4 regions of the Fodinibacter luteus genome follow, and region 1 is predicted to be linked to each of the others. Evidence: riboswitches for the same ligand, from Rfam matches in the RefSeq annotation. Region 1 holds a riboswitch; each other region holds the start of a gene.

What was found. Region 1 has a riboswitch for S-adenosylmethionine ahead of ABD899_RS05785 (aminotransferase class V-fold PLP-dependent enzyme). Riboswitches for the same ligand answer to the same signal wherever they lie in the genome.
Region 2: it holds a riboswitch for S-adenosylmethionine, as region 1 does, so the genes downstream of both, ABD899_RS10865 (bifunctional o-acetylhomoserine/o-acetylserine sulfhydrylase) here and ABD899_RS05785 (aminotransferase class V-fold PLP-dependent enzyme) in region 1, are expected to answer to the same signal.
Region 3: it holds a riboswitch for S-adenosylmethionine, as region 1 does, so the genes downstream of both, metX (homoserine O-acetyltransferase MetX) here and ABD899_RS05785 (aminotransferase class V-fold PLP-dependent enzyme) in region 1, are expected to answer to the same signal.
Region 4: it holds a riboswitch for S-adenosylmethionine, as region 1 does, so the genes downstream of both, ABD899_RS07050 (hypothetical protein) here and ABD899_RS05785 (aminotransferase class V-fold PLP-dependent enzyme) in region 1, are expected to answer to the same signal.

What each region holds. Positions count from the first base shown of each region.
Region 1 is NZ_BAABGM010000007.1:171,416-176,786, forward strand. Features, by position in the region: gene leuS (leucine--tRNA ligase) at 1-2,223, shown strand, start outside; SAM riboswitch class IV at 2,414-2,530, shown strand; gene ABD899_RS05785 (aminotransferase class V-fold PLP-dependent enzyme) at 2,576-4,045, shown strand; gene ABD899_RS05790 (acyl-ACP desaturase) at 4,169-5,104, shown strand; gene ABD899_RS05795 (DegV family protein) at 5,274-5,371, shown strand, end outside.
Region 2 is NZ_BAABGM010000013.1:253,331-258,701, forward strand. Features, by position in the region: gene ABD899_RS10855 (hypothetical protein) at 1-934, opposite strand, end outside; gene ABD899_RS10860 (hypothetical protein) at 931-1,218, opposite strand; gene ABD899_RS10865 (bifunctional o-acetylhomoserine/o-acetylserine sulfhydrylase) at 1,391-2,779, opposite strand; SAM riboswitch class IV at 2,861-2,974, opposite strand; gene mgrA (L-glyceraldehyde 3-phosphate reductase) at 3,164-4,210, shown strand; gene ABD899_RS10875 (nitroreductase family deazaflavin-dependent oxidoreductase) at 4,223-4,687, shown strand; gene ABD899_RS10880 (hypothetical protein) at 4,784-5,287, opposite strand; gene ABD899_RS10885 (hypothetical protein) at 5,280-5,371, opposite strand, start outside.
Region 3 is NZ_BAABGM010000013.1:239,240-244,610, reverse strand. Features, by position in the region: gene ABD899_RS10825 (YkvA family protein) at 32-529, shown strand; gene ABD899_RS10820 (DUF4192 domain-containing protein) at 654-1,847, shown strand; SAM riboswitch class IV at 1,914-2,025, shown strand; gene metX (homoserine O-acetyltransferase MetX) at 2,042-3,172, shown strand; gene ABD899_RS10810 (universal stress protein) at 3,233-3,628, shown strand; gene ABD899_RS10805 (RNA polymerase sigma factor) at 3,831-5,371, shown strand, end outside.
Region 4 is NZ_BAABGM010000009.1:39,730-45,100, reverse strand. Features, by position in the region: gene ABD899_RS07065 (hypothetical protein) at 1-651, opposite strand, end outside; gene ABD899_RS07060 (nuclease-related domain-containing DEAD/DEAH box helicase) at 792-2,459, shown strand; gene ABD899_RS07055 (hypothetical protein) at 2,592-3,281, shown strand; gene ABD899_RS07050 (hypothetical protein) at 3,348-3,578, opposite strand; SAM riboswitch class IV at 3,619-3,715, opposite strand; gene ABD899_RS07045 (nuclease-related domain-containing protein) at 3,846-5,222, shown strand; gene ABD899_RS07040 (hypothetical protein) at 5,258-5,371, opposite strand, start outside.

The DNA.
Region 1 (5,371 bases):
CCTGTCAACTGGTGCCCGGGCCTGGGCACCGTGCTCTCCAACGAGGAGGTCACGAACGAGGGGCGGTCCGAGCGCGGCAACTTCCCCGTCTTCAAGCGCAACCTGCGCCAGTGGATGATGCGGATCACCTCGTACGCCGACCGGCTCGCCGACGACCTCGACCGGGTCGACTGGCCCGAGAAGGTCAAGCTGATGCAGCGCAACTGGATCGGGCGCAGCCACGGTGCGCGGGTCACCTTCCCCGTCGAGGGGGAGGGGCAGGGGATCGATGTCTTCACGACCCGCCCGGACACGCTGTTCGGCGCGACCTTCATGGTGCTCGCCCCCGAGCACCCGCTCGTCGACGAGCTCGTCCCCGGCGACGCGTGGCCGGAGGGCACGAAGGGGGCCTGGACCGGCGGCGCCGCGACCCCGGCGCAGGCCGTCGCCGAGTACCGGCGGGCCGCCTCGCGCAAGAGCGACGTCGAGCGGCAGAGCGAGGGCAAGGACAAGACCGGCGTGTTCACCGGGGGCTGGGCGACGAACCCGGTCACCGGCACGCGCATCCCGGTCTTCGTCGCCGACTACGTCCTCATGGGCTACGGCACCGGTGCGATCATGGCCGTGCCCGGCCAGGACGAGCGCGACTGGGACTTCGCCAGGGCCTTCGACCTGCCGATCGTCCGCACCGTGCAGCCGACGCCCGGCCACGACGAGGACACCGCGTTCACCGGCGAGGGGCCGGCGATCAACTCGAGCAACGACGAGCTGAGCCTCGACGGGCTCGGCGTCGCCGACGCGAAGGAACGGATCACGGCATACCTCGTCGACAAGGGGCTCGGCGAGGCGACGATCACGTACAAGCTGCGCGACTGGCTGTTCAGCCGCCAGCGCTACTGGGGCGAGCCGTTCCCGGTCGTCTTCGACGAGGACGGGGTCGCCCATGCCGTCCCCGACGCCATGCTGCCCGTCGAGCTGCCGGACGTCCCCGACTACAGCCCGCGCACCTACGACCCCGAGGACGCGAGCAGCGAGCCCGAGCCGCCGCTGTCGCGGGTCCAGGAGTGGGTCGACGTCGAGCTCGACCTCGGCGACGGTCGCGGCACCCGCCGGTTCCGCCGCGAGACGAACACGATGCCGAACTGGGCCGGGTCGTGCTGGTACTACCTGCGCTACCTCGACCCGGCCAACGACGCCGTGCTCGTCGACCCCGAGAACGAGGCCTACTGGATGGGCCCGCGCGAGGAGCCCGTGGCGGGCGCCGCCCCCGGCACCCGGGACCCCGGCGGGGTGGACCTCTACGTCGGCGGCGTCGAGCACGCCGTGCTCCACCTGCTCTACGCGCGCTTCTGGCACAAGGTGCTGCACGACCTCGGCCACCTGAGCAGCGACGAGCCGTTCCGGACGTACTTCAGCCAGGGCTACATCCAGGCGCCGGCGTTCACCGACAGCCGGGGTCAGTACGTCGAGGCCCGTGAGGTCGAGGAGGGCGTGGGCGCCGACGGCCACCCGGTCTTCACCTGGCACGGGGAGCCGGTGACGCGCGAGTTCGGCAAGATCGGCAAGTCGCTGAAGAACATGGTCAGCCCCGACGAGATGTACGCGGCGTTCGGTGCCGACACCTTCCGGCTCTACGAGATGGGGCTCGGGCCGCTCGAGCAGAGCAAGCCCTGGGACACCCGCGCCGTGGTCGGTTCGCAGCGCTTCCTCCAGCGGTTGTGGCGCAACGTGGTCGACGAGGAGAGCGGTGAGGTCGTCGTCGTCGACGCGCCGCTCGACGACGTGACGACCCGGGTGCTCCACCGCACGATCGACGCGGTGCGCACCGACTACGCGGGGCTCGGGTTCAACACCGCCATCGCCCGGCTCACCGAGCTCAACAACGCCCTCACCAAGCTCGAGGGTGGTGTCCCGCGCGCGGCCGCCGAGCAGATCGTGCTCATGGTCGCGCCCCTCGCACCGCACATCGCCGAGGAGCTGTGGTCCCGGCTCGGGCACACCGAGTCGCTCGTCCACGAGGCGTTCCCGGTCGCCGACCCCGCCCTGCTCGTCGACGACACGGTGACGTGCGTCGTCCAGGTGCGCGGCAAGGTCCGCGACCGGCTCGAGGTGCCCTCGGACATCACCGAGGACGCCCTGCGCGAGCTCGCCCTCGCGAGCGAGAAGGTCCGCGCGGCGGTGCCGGACGGCATCCGCACGGTCATCGTCCGCGCGCCCAAGCTCGTCAACGTCGTCCCGGCCTGACGGGGTACCTCGGGAGACTTGCTTGCCCGCGTGGAGGAATTCCTTTCGCGGTGCAAGGATCTCTGGAGGGGTGTTCGGGGTCGCCCGGTTTCCCGGCCGATCTGCGGCGCGGCGGCCCGGCGACCGCACGTCTCGGGTCATGGACCGGGGATGCCGTGCCGCGGGTCGCGCTCCTACGCTTGCTCCCGTAGGTCATGAGTGCCAGTGACAAGCCCCGGCTCGCTGGCCAGCAACCCTCCTTCCGCGGTGGGGTGCTCCGGGTGACGACCTGGTCGGCGACCCCACTGGTCGTCGGCAAGCGCGGGATCCCGGGATCGCCCCCGAGGTCCTCCAGCCCCGGGAGACCCCTACCGTGTCGATCGCCAGCAGCACGCCCCCCTCGTTCCACCGCCGTCCCCGGCTGCGGGCCGTCCCCGACGACGCGCTCCCGGCCACCACCCGCCCGGCCGGGTCGTCCACGGATGCCGGTGCCACGGCATCCGCTGGTCGTCACCACGGCGCCGGGAGCCGCGACCTGCCGTCGGTCGTGCGCCCCGACCTCGTGCCGACCCTGTCCGGTGACTGGGTCGACTACGCCAACCTCGACCACGCCGCGTCGACCCCGGCCCTCGAGCGGGTCGCCCGCGCCGTCGGCACCGCGACGCGCACCTACTCCAGCGTGCACCGCGGCACCGGCTGGCTGTCGCGGGTGACGAGCGCCCACTACGAGGCGGCCCGCGACGAGGTGGCCCGCTTCGTCGGCGCGCGCGAGGACGACGTCGTCGTGTTCACCCGCGGCACGACCGACTCGGTCAACCTGCTCGCCCGGGCACTGCCGCGGGACACCACCGTCATCGTCTTCGCGTCCGAGCACCACGCGACCCTCCTGCCGTGGCGCCACCGGGACACGGTGCGCCTCCCCGTCCCGGGCAGCACCCGCGACGCCGAGCTGCTCCTGGACGCCGCGCTGCGCGAGCTGCCGCCCGGCACCGCGCGCCGCCCGCACCACGCCCTCGTCGTGCTCACCGCCGCGAGCAACGTCACCGGGGAGCTGTGGCCGGTCGAGCGGCTGGCCGCGATCGCGCGCCGCCACGGAGCCCGCGTGCTGCTCGACGCGGCGCAGTCCGCGGCCCACCGCCCCATCGACGTCGACGCGCTCGGGGTCGACTGGGTCGCCTTCTCCGGGCACAAGGTGCACGCCCCGTTCGGCACCGGCGTGCTCGCCGGGCGCCGGGACTGGCTCGATGCCGCGCCGCCCTACCTCGCCGGCGGGGGAGCCACGGTCCAGGTCACCGAGCGCACGACGCGGTGGACGACCGGTGCGGCCCGGCACGAGGCCGGCAGCCCGAACGTGCTCGGCGCGGTCGCCCTCGCCGCCGCGTGCGCGACGATCCGCGAGCACCGTGCCGCCATCGAGCAGCACGAGTCCCGGCTCACGGGGCGCCTCCTCGACGGGCTGCGTGCGATCGACGGGGTGAGCACCTACTCGCTCTTCGGCGACGACACCGAGCGCGGCCCGGTGGTCACGTTCACCGTCGACGGACTCGACAGCCACCTCGTCGCCGCGTCGCTGTCGGCCGAGCACGGCATCGGGGTGCGCGCCGGCAAGTTCTGCGCGCACATCCTCGTCGACACCCTCCTCGGCGAGGGCTCGGACGAGCACGACACCGCGGTGCGGGTCAGCGCCGGCCTCGCGACGACCGACGAGCACGTCGACCGACTGCTCGCCGCCGTCGCGGTGCTCGCCGACGAGGGGCCGGGCACCGTGTACGAGCACACGCCCGAGCACGGCTGGGTCCCCGTCGACGACCCGCGGGAGGCGGGCGCACCGCTGCCCTGGTGAGCGCGCGGCGAGCGAACGGCATCCGGGAAAGTCCGCGCGGACGGGTGGTCCCGGGGCGCGCGAGGGTGCAGGCTGAGGTCCCGAGGACATGACCGCCGTCACGTCCCCCACCGAGGAGGACCCATGGCCGATCTCGACACCACCGCGCTGCTCGGCGCCCTCGAGCCGGTCGCCGAGGAGAATCTCGACCGGCACCTCAAGGCCGCGCAGGACTGGATGCCGCACGAGTACGTGCCGTGGTCGCTCGGCCGGGACTTCAAGGAGCTCGGCGGCGAGCCCTGGTCGGTCGAGCAGTCCCAGCTCAGCCCGATCGCCCGCACCGCCCTCGAGGTCAACCTGCTCACCGAGGACAACCTGCCGAGCTACCACCGCGAGATCGAGCGGGCCTTCGGCCGCGACAGCGCGTGGGGCGAGTGGGTCAACCGGTGGACGGCCGAGGAGGGCCGGCACGCGTTCTGCATCCGCGACTACCTCCTCGTGACCCGCGGGGTCGACCCCGACGAGCTCGAGCAGGCGCGGATGGACACGATGCAGACCGGCTACGACTCGGGCGACAAGCCGCTGCTCAACGTCTGCGCGTACGTGTCGTTCCAGGAGCTCGCGACCCGGGTCTCGCACCGCAACACCGGGCGGTACACCGACGAGCCGATCGCCGAGAAGATGCTGACCCGCGTCGCCAAGGACGAGAACCTCCACATGATCTTCTACCGCAACATCGTCCAGGCGGCGCTCGAGCTCACGCCGAGCCAGACGATGCGGGCGATCACCGACGAGGTCGTCGACTTCCAGATGCCGGGCGCGATCATCCCCGGGTTCGGGCGCAAGGCCGTGCAGATGGCGATGGCCGGGATCTACGACCTGCGCATCCACCACGACGACATCGTCCAGCCGCTCCTGCGGCAGTGGGGGGTGTGGGAGCTCGAGGGGCTCGACGCCGAGGGGGAGGCCGCGCGCGACCGGCTCTCCGACGCCGTCGGGGCGCTCGACGCCGAGGCGACCCGGTTCGTCGAGAAGCGCGAGGAGCGGGCCGCGAAGCTCGCGGCTCGCCAGAACGCCTGAGGCCGCAGGCAAGCCGGCGGTGGCCGTGAGCCGGCGGTGGCCGTGAGCCGGCGGTGGCCGTGAGCCGCCGGACGGGCGTGAGCCGCGTGGCCGGCGTGAGCCGCGTGACGGGCGTGAGCCGGCGGAGCGCGCGAGCTCGGCGGGCCGGCCGGACCACTAGCCTGCTCGGGTGAGCACCGCCCTCGTCACCGACTCCACGGCGTACCTGCCGGCCGACCTCCTCGCCGGCCTCGACGTGCGGGTCGTCCCGCTGCACGTCGTCGTCGG
Region 2 (5,371 bases), on a different contig from region 1:
CGGTGAGGGCGCTCGGGGTCCCTCGCGCCGGAGGCACGTCGAAGCGGGCGCGGACCTCGTCGCGCCGGGCGCGGACCTCCCGTGCGGTCCCGATCGCGAGGCGCTGCGCTGCCGTGAGCCGCCGGGTCACGGTCGCGCCGGTCGCGGTGCGCCGCGCCCCGGCGGTGGCACCCGACCGCAGGACGCCACCGAGGACCCCGGTCGCGGCGAGTCCCGCGCCCGCGGAGAGGTCCGACCAGGAGCCCTCGCCATAGGCGACGAGCAGCGTGGTGTCGGCTGCCACCGCCGCCGCATCGGCCACGGCGGCGACCGGACGCAGCTCGGGCACGGCCACGCCCACCGCGCCGAGGGTCGCGACGTCGTGGGCCGCGCGGCTCGCCCCGGCGACGACGCGGTACGCGAGGGAGTCGGCGACATCGTCGACCGCGAGCGCCCGCAGCGCGAGGGCGCACCGGCGGTCAGCCTCCCGGAAGCCCTCGGCCGCCGCGGCGTGCCGAGCGCGGGCGGCGGCCTGCTGCTCGACCTGCTCGCGCTGGAGGTGGCGCACGACGAGGACGTCCGGCGAGTCCTCCGACGAGCCCGCGCACACGAGCGCGTACGCGCGGTCCTCGAGCGCCGCGTACGCGTGCTGCGCGTCGTCGTCGTCGCGCACCGCCGTCGAGACGACGGCCTGGGCCTGCTCCATGGCCGCGGCGAGCGCACGCAGCGGGGATGCCGCGCCGCCGAGGCGCGCGGACACGGCATCCAGCACCGGGGGCAGCTCGCGCAGCCGGGCCCCGAAGGCCTCGCCGGCCGGACCGTCCCACGTGGCACCGTCGCGCAACCGGCCGAGCACGGCAGCGAGCGCCGAGAGCCTTCCGCCGGTCGTCGCGAGCCGGTCGGCGAGGAGCCGGACGGCCCCGGGGTCACCCGGGAGCGGGGGAAGTCGGGTCACCACGACCCACCGCCGAGCGACCGGGACACCCCGGCGTCGGTGTCGACGTAGAGCGCCCCCGCACCGACGGCGGCCTCGCCGAGGTCGCACAGCGCCGACCCCAGCGCCAGCCGGACCCGCCGCCACCCGCCGAGCAGCTCCTCGACCGCGGGCCCCGTGTCGCCGGGGCCGAGGGCCCAGCGATCCGCCGCCGGGTCGCCCATGAGCAGGAGGTCGGCACCCGTCTCCGCGAGGGCAACCCCCAGCTCGGCCACCTCCGTGGCGTCGACCCGGACCGTCGTCATGCCTCCCACGCTAGAAGCACCCGCCGACCGCCTCGCCGAGTTGTCCACAGGCCATGGTCACCGGCGAGCCCGCGACACCCTGAGCGCCCGGCATCCGGTCTCGTCCGTGCCGACGAGGCGGTCCCGGGGGCGCGAGGACGTCGGTCCCCGCACCCCCGGGACAACCGCGGCCTCAGCCGACCGTGGCCCCGGCCAGGTCGGCCGGCTGCTCGGCCCCGAGGTCGCCGCCGGCGGCTGCCGGGCCATCCTGCGCTGCGGCGAAGCCCGCGTCGAGGTCGGCGAGGATGTCCTGGATCGACTCGAGGCCGACCGCGAGCCGCACGAGGCCCGGCGTGACACCGGCCGCGAACCGGTCCTCGTCGCCGCCCTGGCTGTGCGTCGTGGATGCCGGGTGGATGGCGAGCGAGCGCACGTCGCCGATGTTCGCGACGTGGCTGTGCAGGCTGAGGCCCTCGACGAAGCGCTGACCCGCCTCGAGCCCGCCCGCGATCTCGAACGCGAGCACCGCGCCGGCGCCCTTCGGGGCGTACCGGTCGGCGAGCGCCTTGCTCGGGCTCGAGTCGAGGGAGGCCCAGCGCACCGACTCGACCTGCGGGTGCGCCTCGAGGTACTCCGCGACCTTCCGGGCGTTCTCGACGTGCCGCTCGACGCGCAGGCTGAGCGTCTCGACGCCCTGGGCGATGAGGAACGCGTTGAACGGCGAGATGGCCGCGCCGATGTCGCGCAGCAGCTGCACGCGTGCCTTGAGGATGTACGCGAGGTTGGCGCCGAGGGCGCCGCCGACGCCGAGGTCACGGGCGAAGACGAGCCCGTGGTAGCTCTCCTCCGGGGTGTTGTAGTTGGGGAACCGCTCGGGGTCGCGACCGAAGTCGAAGGTGCCGCCGTCGACGATGACGCCGGCGATCGACGTGCCGTGCCCCCCGAGGTACTTCGTCGCCGAGTGGATGACGACGTCGGCGCCGTGCTCGAGCGGGCGGATGAGGTAGGGCGTCGCGATCGTGTTGTCGACGACGAGCGGCACCCCGACCTCGTGGGCCACGCCCGCGACCCCGGCGATGTCGAGCACGATGGCCTTGGGGTTGGCGATCGTCTCGGCGAAGAACGCCTTGGTGTTCGGCCGCACGGCGGCGCGCCACTCGTCGAGGTCGTCCTGGTCCTCGACGAAGGTGACGTCGACGCCGAGCTTGCGGAAGGTGTACTTGAGCAGGTTGACGGTGCCGCCGTAGAGCGCGGCGCTCGAGACGACGTGGTCTCCGGCCTCGGCGACGTTCAGCAGCCCGATCGTCGTCGCGGCCTGCCCCGACGCGACGAGGAGCGCGCCGACGCCGCCCTCGAGGGCCGCGATCCGCTGCTCCACGGCATCCTGGGTGGGGTTCATGATCCGGGTGTAGATGTTCCCGAACTCCCTGAGCGCGAACAGGTTCGCCGCGTGGGCGGTGTCGTTGAAGACGTAGGACGTCGTCTGGTAGATGGGTAGGGCCCGGGCGCCGGTGGCGCTGTCGGGCACCTGGCCGGCGTGGATCTGGGCGGTCTCGAAGCCCCACTGCGAGGGGTCGGTCATGGCAGGTCTCCCTGGGTCGGGTGCGCCGGGGCGACCGCCCGGCGCACGACGTACGTGGCACTGCGGGACCACCGTGAGCAGGGCCCGCGCTTGCGCGCGGCGGGTGCCGCACGCCAGGTCCTCACCCGGGGCACCCCACCGCGGTTGGAGGGTTGCCGGCCAGCGAGCCGGGGCTTGGCGCTGGCGCTCATGACCTGAGCCGAATATACGTCCCCGGCGGATGCCGGTCACCCCGGCTCCCCGTTCGTCTCACCTCCCGGTCCCCCCACCTGCCGACTCCGTGCGACTTGTGTGCGGTTCTGACAGCTCATCCACCGGAGAACCGCGGGCAACTCGCACGAGGTCGGAGGGTGGGGGCCGGACGGGGCGGGGCAGGATGGGGGCATGACCTTCCACGCTGACGAGTACCAGGCCGCCCCCGCACGCTACGAGGCCGGGATGCCGTACCGCCGGGTCGGGCGCTCGGGTCTGGACCTGCCCGCCGTCTCCCTGGGCCTGTGGCACAACTTCGGCGACGACGTCCCCCTCGAGCGCCAGCAGGCGACGCTGCGCCGGGCGTTCGACCGCGGGGTGACCCACTTCGACCTCGCGAACAACTACGGCCCGCCCTACGGCTCGGCCGAGCGCAACTTCGGCACGATCTTCGCTCGGGACTTCCGCCCCTACCGCGACGAGCTCGTCATCAGCTCCAAGGCGGGGTACGACATGTGGCCGGGGCCCTACGGTCAGGGTGGCGGGTCGCGCAAGTACGTCGTCGCCTCGTGCGACCAGTCCCTCCAGCGGATGGGCCTGGACTACGTCGACATCTTCTACAGCCACCGGTTCGACGAGACGACCCCGCTCGAGGAGACGATGGGTGCGCTCGACTCGCTCGTGCGCGCCGGCAAGGCGCTCTACGTCGGCATCTCGTCGTACTCCGGCGAGCGCACGCGCGAGGCCGTCGAGATCCTGCGCGCGATGGGCACCCCCCTGCTCATCCACCAGCCGTCGTACTCGATGCTCAACCGCTGGGTCGAGGAGGACCTGCTCGACGTGCTCGGGGTCGAGGGCGTCGGGTGCATCGCGTTCTCCCCCCTCGCCCAGGGCATGCTGACGAACAAGTACCTCAAGGGGATCCCCGAGGGGTCGCGTGCCGCGCAGGGGAAGTCGCTCGACCCTGAGCTGCTCACCGACGAGGCGCTGAGGCACGTGCGGGCGCTCGACCGGATGGCGCGGGCCCGCGGCCAGTCGCTCGCGCAGATGGCCCTCGCCTGGGCGCTGCGCGACCCCAGGGTGACGTCGGTGCTCATCGGCGCCTCGTCGGTCGAGCAGCTCGACAACAGCCTCGACGCGGTGGGCCACCTCGAGTTCACCGCCGAGGAGCTCGCGAAGATCGACAAGCACGCGGTCGACGCCGGCATCAACCTGTGGAAGACCTCGAGCGACAAGTGAGTTGACCTCGCCATGAGCGACGACCGCGAGACCACGGAGTACCTCCCGAGCCCGACCGAGTGGGTCCGCCGCCAGGTGGAGACCATCGAGGCGACCGGTGACACCCGCTCGGTGCACATCATGAACCGCCCGGTCGTCATGCTGACGATGCGCGGTGCACGCACCGGCGCGGTGCGCAAGGTGCCGTTGATGCGCGTCGAGCACGACGGCGTCTACGCGGCGGTGGCGAGCAAGGGTGGCGCACCGCAGCACCCCCAGTGGTACGCGAACCTGCGGGCGAACCCGCAGGTCACCGTGCAGGACGGGACGCGGTCGTGGTCGGCGGTCGCCCGCGAGCTGACCGGCGACGAGCGGGCGGCCTGGTGGGAGCGGTGCGTCGCGGCGTACCCGCCCTACGCGCAGTACCAGACCAGGACGGACCGGCTCATCCCGGTGCTGCTCCTCGAGCCGGTCGACCCGGCTCCCATCGAGAGCTGACCTCCGGCCACGACGACCACCTCGCCGTGAGGGCGGACGTGGCGGCTCCGGCAGCCACGGCCGCACTCGTCGCGCGGGGAGCAGCGCGGATGCCGGTCAGCCGGCGGGGGTTCCCGCCGGCGGGTTCGCCGGGTCCCCCGGCCCGGCGCCGAGGCCGTTTCCCGCGGTGGCCGGCGGCACGGCATCCACCTCGAGCTCGGCCGCCGAGCGCTCGACCCGGCGGAACCACCACAGGCCGAGCACGGGGAGCACGAGCGGGACGAAGCCGTACCCCTGCCCGAAGTGCGACCACACGGTCTTGTCGGGGAACGCGTCGGGCACGAGGTAGGACACCGCGCCGACGACGAGGACGCCGACGAGCTCGACGGCGCACGCGACGATGCCCACGCGGACCCAGCGTCCGCCGCGGGCCAGGCACCACGTCGCGAGGAGGTAGACGGCGGCCGCGAGCGCCGACAGCGTGTAGGCGAGCGGCGCGGTGTCGAACCCGGTCGTGATCTGCAGGACGGACCGTCCCGTCGCGGCGAGCGCGAGCACTCCGTAGACGACGACGAGCACGACACCGGGGCCACCGAGGGCCCGACGGGTGGAGTCAGGCATAGGTGTTCCAGATCTGCTGGAGGCGGGCGGCCATGACGGCGACGGCGAACGCGCCGACGGCGAGCGAGCCCATCGCCCAGCGCG
Region 3 (5,371 bases), on a different contig from region 1:
CGAGCGGCCAACTCTCGCCACAGGAGGACGCATGGCATCGGTGAAGAAGTTCGCGGCGGTCGCCGCCGTCGTGAAGGCGGTGCGTCTCGCGGCCCGACCGGGTGGCCCGACGCTCGGTGAGCGCGCTGGGGCCATGCCCCGGCTCGTGCGCGCGACATTGAGCGGCGCGTACCCCGGCATCACGAAGGGCCGGCTCGCGCTGATGCTGGCCGCGACGGGCTACATCGTCTCGCCGATCGACCTCCTCCCCGACGTCCTGGGGCTCGTCGGCCTCGCCGACGACGCCGTCGTCATGGGCTGGCTCGCGACCCGGTTCGTCGAGGAGACCGAGGCGTTCCTCGAGTGGGAGCGTGCCGGGGTCCGGCCCACCGGCCCGGCCACCACGCCGCCCGGCGCGTCCTCGGCCTTCGGGGCGTCGTCGGCCAACGGTGCGTCGTCCACCCCCCCGAGCGGCCACGGACCGACGCCCACGCCCAACGGCACGTCGCCCGCGAGCGCGCAGACGGTGCGCGGGAACGTCGTCGGCTGACCGGCGCGGCACCACGCCGCGCCGCTGCCGCCCCGGTCGTCCACAGGTGACCGGGGCGGCGTCGTCGATCCACAGCTCCCGGGTCGTCGTTCCGTAGGGGCCGGGTACCCGGGAGCGTGTCCGCATGACAGCAGACATCACGCTCCGCGGACCCGGCGACGTCGTCGCGGTCCTTCCGTACCAGCTCGGCTACCAGCCCCACGACAGCGTCGTGGCCGTCTCGATGCGGGGACGCCGGGTCGGGCTCGTCGCCCGCGCCGACCTCCCGCCCGACGAGCACGCCGAGGCGGTCGCCGCCACGCTCGTCGGCCCGGTGGTCCGCGACGGCGCGACCTCGGTTCTCGTCGTCGGGTTCGAGGACGTCCCCGACGCGAGCCTGCCGCTCGGCACGGCCCTCGTCGAGCAGCTCGAGCGCGCCGGCGTCGAGGTCCTCGACGTGGCCGTCGTCCGCGACGGCCGGCGCTACTCGGCCATCTGCTCCGACCCGTGCTGCCCGCCCGAGGGCGTGCCCCTGCCCGAGCCCGCCGACGTCCCCGGGATCGCCGAGCTCGTCGCGATGGGGCGCTCGCCGCTGCCGTCGCGTGCGGCCGTCGACCGCGTCGTCGAGCCCGACCTGCCGTCGTGTGCCGGTGTCGCCGACGCCGTTCTGGCTCGATCGGAGGTGTCGGCCCGTCGCCGCCGCCGCCGTGCGGTGGCGGCGTGGCGCGTCGTCCTTCGCGACCCTTCGGGGGAGTGGCGCCGAGCAGGGGCCAGTGGTCCCGGCGCGTTGCGCGCCCGCACCGACGCGGTGGGGCCACGTGCCGACCCCGTCGTCGTCGCCGACCTCGCCCTCGGCCTGCACGACGTCGCGTGGCGCGACGGTCTCATCGCCTGGCTGGCCCCCGGCGTCCTGCCGGTCGAACGGCTCGATGCCGACGTCGTCCAGCTGCTGCGCTCCTCCCTGCCGGCGTGGGGCGGGATGGGCTTCCACGCTCCCCCGGGGGCCGCCGAGGTCGCCGGCTCCACCGACGGTGACGCCACGCGACGGGCCGTCCTCGCCGTGATGCACGCGGACCTCGGCCAACGCCTGCTCGCGGTGTGCCGTTCGGTGCCCGACGAGTGCCCGGACGAGGCCGCCGCGGTGTGCACCGTGGCCGCCCACGTGGCCTGGGCGCAGGGCGACGGGGCCCTGGCCCGGGCAGCGGTCGAGCGGGCCCTGCGCCTGCGGCCCGACTACCGGCTGGCCGTCCTGCTCGAGCAGCTCATCGAGGGCGGGGTGCGCCTGCCCGTCCGGTCCCGACCCCCGCGAGAACCCGGTGCGCTCGGCTGGGCGGGGTGAGCAAGCGGTTGACCGGCCCTCGGGACGGGGAACGCCCGGGACGCGCGCGTGGTTACCATGGATGCCGGTCATGAGTCCCAGTGCCAAACCCCGGTTTGCTGGGCGGCAACCCTCCTCGCGGTGGGGTGCCCCGGGTGATGACCCGGTTGCACCCACCCCGGTGCGGCAAGCGCGATGTCCGAGGAGCACCTGTCATGACGGCCACCCCCACGCGGTCCACCGCGGCGGTCTGGCGCCCCGGGGACCCTGAGGGTGACCGACGGTTCGCGGCGATCGGCGACCTGCACCTCGAGCGCGGCGGGGTCCTCCCCGACGTCGTCGTCGCCTACGAGACGTGGGGCACCCTGTCGCCGTCCCGCGACAACGCGGTCCTCGTCGAGCACGCGCTCACCGGTGACAGCCACGTCGTCGGTGAGGCGGGTCCGGGCCACGCCTCGCCCGGCTGGTGGCCGGGGCTCATCGGGCCGGGCGCCCCCCTCGACACGGACCACCTGTTCGTCGTGGCCAGCAACGTGCTCGGCGGCTGCCAGGGCACGACCGGCCCGGCATCCCTCGACCCCTCCGGTCGGCCGTGGGGTGGCCGGTTCCCCTTCATCACGATCCGTGACCAGGTCGCGGCCGAGGTGGCCCTCACCGACGCGCTCGGCATCGAGCGGTGGCACGGAGTCCTCGGCGGCTCGATGGGTGGCATGCGCGCCCTCGAGTGGGCCACCGGTCATCCGCACCGTGTCGAACGCACCCTCGTCCTCGCGTCGACGGCCTATGCGACCGCCGACCAGGTCGCGTGGTGCCTGCCGCAGCTCCTGGCGATCCGCACCGACCCGGCCTACCGGGCGGGCGACTACTACGGCTCGCCGGAGTGGCCCGTCACGGGAATGGGGATCGCGCGACGCATCGCCCACACGACGTACCGCCACGAGGCCGAGCTCGCCTCGCGTTTCGGACGCGAGCCGCGCGACGGCGAGGACCCGCTCGGGGGCGGCGGTCGCTACGACGTCGAGAGCTACCTCGACCACCATGCGACCAAGCTGTCGCGGCGCTTCGACCCGAACAGCTACGTGGTCCTCACCGAGGCCATGAACAGCCACGACATCGGCCGCGGACGAGGCGGCGTCGCCGGTGCGCTGGCGTCCTACCGTGGCGAGCTCCACGTGGCCGGTGTGACGACCGACCGGCTCTACCCGCTGCGCCTGTCCCGCGAGATCGCCGCGGCCCGCGAGGGCACGAGGCTGTCCGTCATCGAGTCGCGCCACGGTCACGACGGCTTCCTCGTCGAGACCGGTCAGGTCGGCACGGTGATCACGGACGCCCTGCGCGCGGGCTGAGTGGTGCGTCTGCGGTAACGTCGCCCTCGGAGACACCGTCAGTCGCCCCAGGAGGAGATCGTGACCATCGTCGTCGGGTTCGTTCCCACCAAGGAGGGGCGGGCCGCCCTCACCCGAGCGGTGGAGGAAGCGAGGACGCGCCGGTCGCGCCTCGTCGTCATCAACTCCAACCGGGGTGGTCGTGACTACGACGACGAGTCGAGCCAGGCCGCCGAGGCCGAGCTGCAGCGGGTCACCGACGAGCTGACCGGGGACGGGCTCGAGCTCGAGGTCCGCCAGCTCGTTCGGGGCAACGAACCCGCCGAGGACCTCATCGCCGTCGCCAACGAGACCGATGCCGACCTCATCGTCATCGGCCTGCGCCGCAGAACCCCGGTCGGCAAGCTCATCCTCGGGTCCAACGCCCAGCGCATCCTGCTCGACGCGCCCTGCGCGGTCCTGGCCGTCAAGGGCTGAGCGACGACCCACCCGTCCGGGTGATGTGCCGGATTCCGGCCCGCCGTTTTATAATGGCTGAGCGCACCTGGTCGCGACACCGGCCCCAGCACGACCGGCCGGACGACACGGTGTCGCCCAGGACCCTCCCCGCCGCACCCGGAGCCTGCCTCGCGCGCACCGGAGCCCGGCCATCCGCGACGAAAGGTAGTCGGTGTCGCCTGTGTCCACCAGTTCCTCGGAGCCGAGCGCGCTTCCCCCTGAGTTCTCCCACCAAGCCCTGCAGTCCCTCGTCCGCACCGGGACGGCGAACGGGTCGGTGACGGGGGAGCAGGTCGCGGAGGCCATGCGCGCGGCCGACGTGAGGCCCAAGCGGGGCCGCGTCGTCCTGCGTGCCCTCGGCGAGCAGGGCATCCACGTCGCCATGGAGGCCGGCCCGACCCGCGTCGCCGCCGCCACGACACGCACGACGAAGAAGGCGTCGGCGACGAGCCGGGCCGCCAGTGCCACGACGTCCAAGCCCGCGAAGGCGACGGCGACGAAGGCCACCGCCGCGCCCGCGAAGGCTGCCTCCAAGAGCACGGCCGCGAAGCCCGCGGCCAGGACGACGGCCTCGACGACGAAGTCCGCGGCCAAGACGGCCCCCGCGACGACGTCCGAGGCGGGGGCGACGAAGTCCACCGCGAAGACGGCCTCCCCGGCGACGAAGGCGACGGCGAAGGCCGCACCCAGGGCGAAGGCCGCGGGGACGAGGGCGACGCGGACGGCATCCACCGCGGTCGCCGACGACGCGCCGGCCACCGGCTCGACCCGCACCGCCAAGGCCGCGACGACCCGACAGGCCGCCTCCGTCGCGGCGTCAGTCGACGGTGCCGAGACCCCGGCGCCCCGCACGTCGGCGAGCCGCCGGGCCGCGGCCAAGGCCGCCGCCGCGGCTCCGGCCCCCGTCGAGGACCTCGAGGACGTCGTCGTCGAGGACGACGAGGAGCTCGAGGGCGCCGAGGGCGCGGTCGCGACCACGGAGGGTGAGAGCGAGTCGGGCGGCTTCGTGCTGCGCGACGACGACGAGGACGACGCCCCGGTCCAGCAGGTCGTCACGGCCGGCGCCACCGCCGACCCGGTCAAGGACTACCTCAAGCAGATCGGCAAGGTGGCCCTCCTCAACGCCGAGCAGGAGGTCGAGCTCGCCAAGCGCATCGAGGCCGGCCTGTTCGCCGAGGAGAAGCTGAACTCCGGCGAGAAGATCGAGATGAAGCTCAAACGCGAGCTGTGGTGGATCGCCCAGGACGGCAAGAAGGCGAAGAACCACCTGCTCGAAGCCAACCTGCGCCTCGTCGTCTCGCTCGCCAAGCGCTACACTGGTCGCGGCATGCTCTTCCTCGACCTCATCCAGGAGGGCAACCTCGGCCTCATCAGGGCCGTCGAGAAGTTCGACTACACCAAGGGCTACAAGTTCTCGACGTACGCGACGTGGTGGATCCGCCAGGCGATCACCCGGGCCATGGCCGACCAGGCGCGCACGATCCGCATCCCGGTGCACATGGTCGAGGTCATCAACAAGCTCGCCCGCGTCCAGCGCCAGATGCTGCAGGACCTCGGGCGCGAGCCCACCCCGGAGGAGCTCGCCAAGGAGCTCGACATGACCCCCGAGAAGGTCGTCGAGGTCCAGAAGTACGGTCGCGAGCCCATCTCGCTGCACACCCCGCTCGGCGAGGACGGCGACAGCGAGTTCGGCGACCTCATCGAGGACTCCGAGGCCGTCGT
Region 4 (5,371 bases), on a different contig from region 1:
GAGCGCATCGAGCTGACGCAACACGTAGGCCTGGGTCCGCGCGATCGTCATGGACGTCGCCTGCACCTTCGACCAGGTGATCTCGGAGACCCGGCCCACCCGCTCCCGGATGGTCATGGCCTCGTCGACGAGCAGCTCCACGGCGATCATGTCCGCGATCACGGCGTCCGTCTGGGCGCGGAGCACGTCGTCGACCTTCTTGTCGATCGTCGCGAGATAGTCGGTGATCTCGTCCATGGACTGCTGCATCGCCAGCTGCGCCATGAGTCCCGCGGCACCGGCCAGGACCGCCGGGTTGGACAGCAGGGCTTTGGCTCCCGGCGCCTTGGCGAACTCGAGGATGTGCTTGGCCTTGCCCTTGTCCATCATCACGGCGCGACTGACGTCCGAGCTCGAGCCCTTCATCGCCTCGAACTTCTTGAGTGCGGCAGCCGACTTGGGGGTCAGCTGCACCCACCGGCTCGAGTTCGCGGCGAGCTGGGAGCCCACCTGCGCAGCTCCAGACCCCGCACGCAGTGTGGTCGAGAGCCTCGCGAGACCGAGATCCCTCGAGGGAAGGCCCTCGGCGGCGAGGAAACGCTCGACGGCCGTGGGCTCGCCGATCACCGCCAGGCCGTCGCCGTCACTGAGCAGCTGGATCTCGTGGTCCACTGTCGACTCCTGATCACGGTGGTGTGTCATCGAGGGCGCGGTTTGTTCCCCCGGGGGACGCTACCTCCCGGCGCCCACAGGTTCGGGCGCAGGTGCCAGGGATAAAGCGTTGTGTCGGAGCCAAGTGCCACCATGGCGCCATGACGGCCCACGGCATCCCGGATGACCCTCAGTTCGCGACCGAGTCCGAGCGTGAGGTGTGGCAGCGGCTGCTGAAGCAGGGCCACGACGACTGGACCGTCCTCGCCAACGTCCGTCTCACCGACGAGAAGAAGGACCACGAGCTCGACGTCATCGTCCTCATGCCCGATGTCGGCGTGGTCGTGGTGGAGGTCAAGGGCGGCGACCTCCGCGTGGAGGACGGTGAATGGGTGGTCGGCTCTGGCAAGGGCCGGCGCGTCGTGCACCCGGTGGACCAGGGGCGGGACGGCAAGTACGCCTTGCGCGCCTACATGGAGCGCGACCCTCGATGGAAGGGCTCGAGCCGCACCCGGGTGCGGTTCGGTCATGCCATCGCGGCGCCCTACACGCACCTGTCCGACGACTTCGAGACGCCGGACTGCCCGCGCTGGATGATCAGCGGGTGCGGCGACCAGGCCGACCTAGCTGGGCGGTTGTGGGACGTCGCCGCACGCCAGGAGGGCGGGCACCGCGTGCCCACCCACGACGACTGCGAGCTCATCGTCGAGATCCTCAAGGGCCGCAACCTCCCGCAGCGCACCATGCTCGCCGAATCCGACGAGCGTGAGGCGCGGGCCGACCGGCTGACCATCGAGCAGGCCACGATCCTCGGCGTCACCCGACTCATGAACCGTGTCGAGGTCCGCGGTGGGGCGGGCAGTGGCAAGACCGTTCTGGCCCTCACCCAGGCCAAGGAGCTGACCCGCGGCAGGCACGGAATGCCGGCCCAGCGGGTCGCACTGCTCTGCTACTCAGTGGGGCTCGCCAGCTGGTTCAAGCGCTACATGGGCACCGTTGACCGGAAGCACCGGCCGGCGTTCGTCGGGACGTTCGAGGAGCTCGCGGCCTATTTGGGCGTCAGCGAGTTCGGCGGGCGCGACGACACCGACTTCTGGGAGAACCGGCTGCCCGCGGAGATGACCGAGCGCGTCGGTGACCTTCCCCACGGCAAGCGGTTCGACGCCGTCGTCGTCGACGAGGCGCAGGACTTCGCCGACGGGTGGTGGACGCCGATCATGCGGTGCCTGCACGACGAGGACCACGGAGGGGTCTACGTCTACAGCGACGAGAACCAGCGGGTGTTCGCCCGATTCGGCCGGCCGCCGGTGCCGCTTGTCCCGCTCGTGCTCGATACATGCCTCCGCAACACGCGCCAGATCCTGACTTCCTTCGCGCCGCTCGCACCGATGCGGATGTATGCCGGCGGTGGTGACGGACCTGAGGTGACCTACGTCGAGGCGTCGGCCGAGGACGCCCTCGACGTCGCCGACGACCAGATCGACCCGCTTCTGGAGGAGGGATGGCGGCCCGAGGACGTCGCGTTGCTGACGACGGGTGCACGGCACCCTGAGCAGGTGGCTCTGCAGGAGTCGGAGGGGCAGGAGGGCTACTGGCGGACCTTCTGGGACAAGGACTGCGTGTTCTACGGTCACGTCCTCGGGTGCAAGGGTTTGGAGCGCCGGGTGGTGGTGCTCTGCGTCAACGAGCGGATGCCGCGTGAACGGTCTCGAGAGCGGTTGTACGTCGGGCTGTCACGGGCCACGGACAAGCTCGTGGTCGTGGGACCCCCCGACGTCATTGCCGAGATGGGCGGGCACGAAGTGGCCAAGCGGCTCGGGCTTTCATGACGGTCGGCCTTGAGGCCGGCTCCGCAGCTAGGTTGTGCCGCAACCACACTCCCAAGTGCAGGAGGCGCAATGGGCACCTTCCCATTCGGAGCACCGGTCAACGAACTCGCACTCGGGGTTCCACTGCGTCGAGTGCGAGCCTTCGTGCTCGGTGCCTATCCGTCCGCCCTCCACGTCGAGTGGACGCCCCCACCGCCGCTCGGAAGGCGAATTGCAGCCCTGCCCGTCGACAATGAGCCCTACCCGTTCTGGGACGGCTTGGGGATGGACCATTTCGTGGAGAGGTGGCGATCGGAGCACTTCGACCCCTCGTGGGGCCGCGTCAGGCCGTCGATGATGAACGGCACATCAGGCCGAGCGCTGCACGAGCGGTGGCTCAAGCCCCTTGGTGTGGACCCGATGGACTACTTCGTGACGGACTGCCTGCCGACGTCGATGCTGAGTACCGGAGTCGCCAAACGGGTGACCGGAGATGGCGTCTACGCCAGCCTGATTGACACCCTGGGGCTGCCGAAAGTTGACATGCAGCCACATCCGTCAGAGGGCGACATCGTGCGACGGGCCGCGTTGCACCACGGGCGGATTCGTGAACAGATCCTGGCCTCGGGGGCGGAGATACTCGTGACGCTCGGCAACGCGGCGGCGCGCGTGGTGCAACAGATGACGGGGCATCCGGAGGGCGTACTCACCGAGAAGACCTACCGCCAGGCGCGGGCGATTCGAATCGAAGGGCGGTCTCTGACGTGGCACGCCCTGGTCCATCCGGCGGTGCGCCCGCCGTGGGACGAGAGGCATGACGCTTGGATCGCCATTCGAGGATGAGGCGCGTTTTCCGTGAGATCTGGTCAACTGCCACGCCGGCCTCCGACTGCCGGCGACCGCGCCGGCTCACCGGTGGGGCAGCGCGCTCGCGTCGTGGCTGCGGCCGACCCACTCCCGGCGGGCCGAGGAGCACAGCTTCGAGAAGCCCCACCGCGTGAACCCCGACTGGTCGGAGTGCAGCCACTGCCAGTCGGACCAGCGCAGGTAGGCGAGGAGGTCGGCATCCGAGAGCTCGGTGAGCAGGTCGGCGACGAGTCCGTGGCCGATCTCGACGCGGGGGTACGGGTTCGTGGGCATGGTGGTTCCTTCCGGGTCCGTCGGACCCGGGACGACCCCGGATCCGCTGTTGTCTGACGACCGGCTCGTCACCTGGGGCACCTCGGCGGGGAGGTTGCCGGACAGCAAGCCAGGGCTTGTCGCTGCCTCTCGTGAGCCGTGCACCACTCTAGGACACGGGGCCGACAGCGGCGCCGGATCAGGCCGGCACGCCTTGGCAACGTCTCCGGTTTGCCTGCGGTGGGGCGCCGTTCGATGCCAGCATGGCGTCGAACGACAGGGGGATCGGTGGGGGAGTCCGGGGGCAGTGCGCAGCGCAGGGCCGAGCACCTGCGTGCCAGCGGGGATGCCGCCTCGGCCGCGTGGGCGGCCGGCGCGGAAGGTGAGCGTCGGGTCGCCCAGGCGCTCTCGGCGCTGCCTGAGCCCTGGGTCGTCCTGCACGACCGGCTGCTCCGCCCGGGGCTGGCCGAGTCCAACCTCGACCACGTGGTCGTCGGACCGGCGGGTGTCATCCTCGTCGACGCCAAGAACTGGGGCGGCAACGTCACCGAGTGGAACGGCGTTCTCTACCAGCACCGGTGGGACACCGCGGGCCACCGCAGCCACGAGGCCAAGCACTCCGAGGTGGCCAAGGTGCATGCGATGGGCCGGGAGATGGCCACACGCCTCGGGATGCCGGTCACTCCCGTGCTCTGCCTCGCCGGCAGCCGCTCGGCGCACTTCGGCGAACCGCAGCAGATCCGTGGGATCTGGGTGGTGCCGGTAGGTCGACTGGTCGGCTGGCTCGAGGCGCGCACGCGCGTGGTGGACGATGACGTGCTCGATCGGCTCTCCACGCTCGTGATGACGGAGTTCCCCTCCACGACGACGGATCCCGCTCTCCTCGCGGCCATCGGGGCCGATCTGGCTCGGGCCCAACGGTCGACGAGGCTCGCAAGGCCGCGACGGGCCGGGCGGGCACCTGCGGCCAGGCCCGGGCGGCAGTCGAACCGCGGCCGTCCCGCGCGGTCAACGCGCGGCCGGCGGCGAGCGGCCGTCGTTCGACAGGTCTTCGCCCTGCTCGGGCTGGCCGCCCTGTGGTGGATGGTCACGAGCGGGGTGATCGAGGTGGTGAGCCGCACGGCATCCGATCTGGTGGGCCGCACGGCATCCGGACTGGTGAACCGCACGACATCCGACATGGTCACGAGGACGGTCACCGACGCGATGGCGCCGACGCCGACGCCGGCACGGCTGTCGTGCGCGGACGTCGATCCGCGGGCCGTCAAGGCGCTTCGCGCGGAAGAGCTCGCCGCCACGCCGGGGCCGCTCGGCTGCGACTGGCACACCACCGACGACGAGGGGCGACGGATGCTCGCCCTGCGCCTGCACGAGCTGAGAGGCCCGGTCGAGGCGCTCCACCCCATGCTGGAGGGGTCCGCGGACGCGGGCGGGCCCGAGGTGCACACCGGCTACTCACGTGGTGGCGAGGCGACCTTCCTGTGGGTGCGGGCCGGCATCCCGATCTCGTCGACGAAGGGCTCGGCCACCGCCACCCGCAGCATCCACGTCCAGGTGTCGCACGACCTGCTCGGCCTGTCGCCGAAGGAGGGGGCGCGCGTCGCGGCCTCGCTCGCGGAGGCTGCCAGCGGCGCCGCTGAACGCCTGACCGAGCCCGCACCCTGATGTCGGAGCGAGTCGTGACCTCCCCTCGGCTCCGTTCACTCCTCGTCGTCGTCGACTCTGATCGCCTCCTCGTAGGCGTCGGCGAAGTGGATGACGCCCTCGAGGACGTCGAGGACGGCCGTCGCCATCTCCTCGGGCGGGAGGTCGAG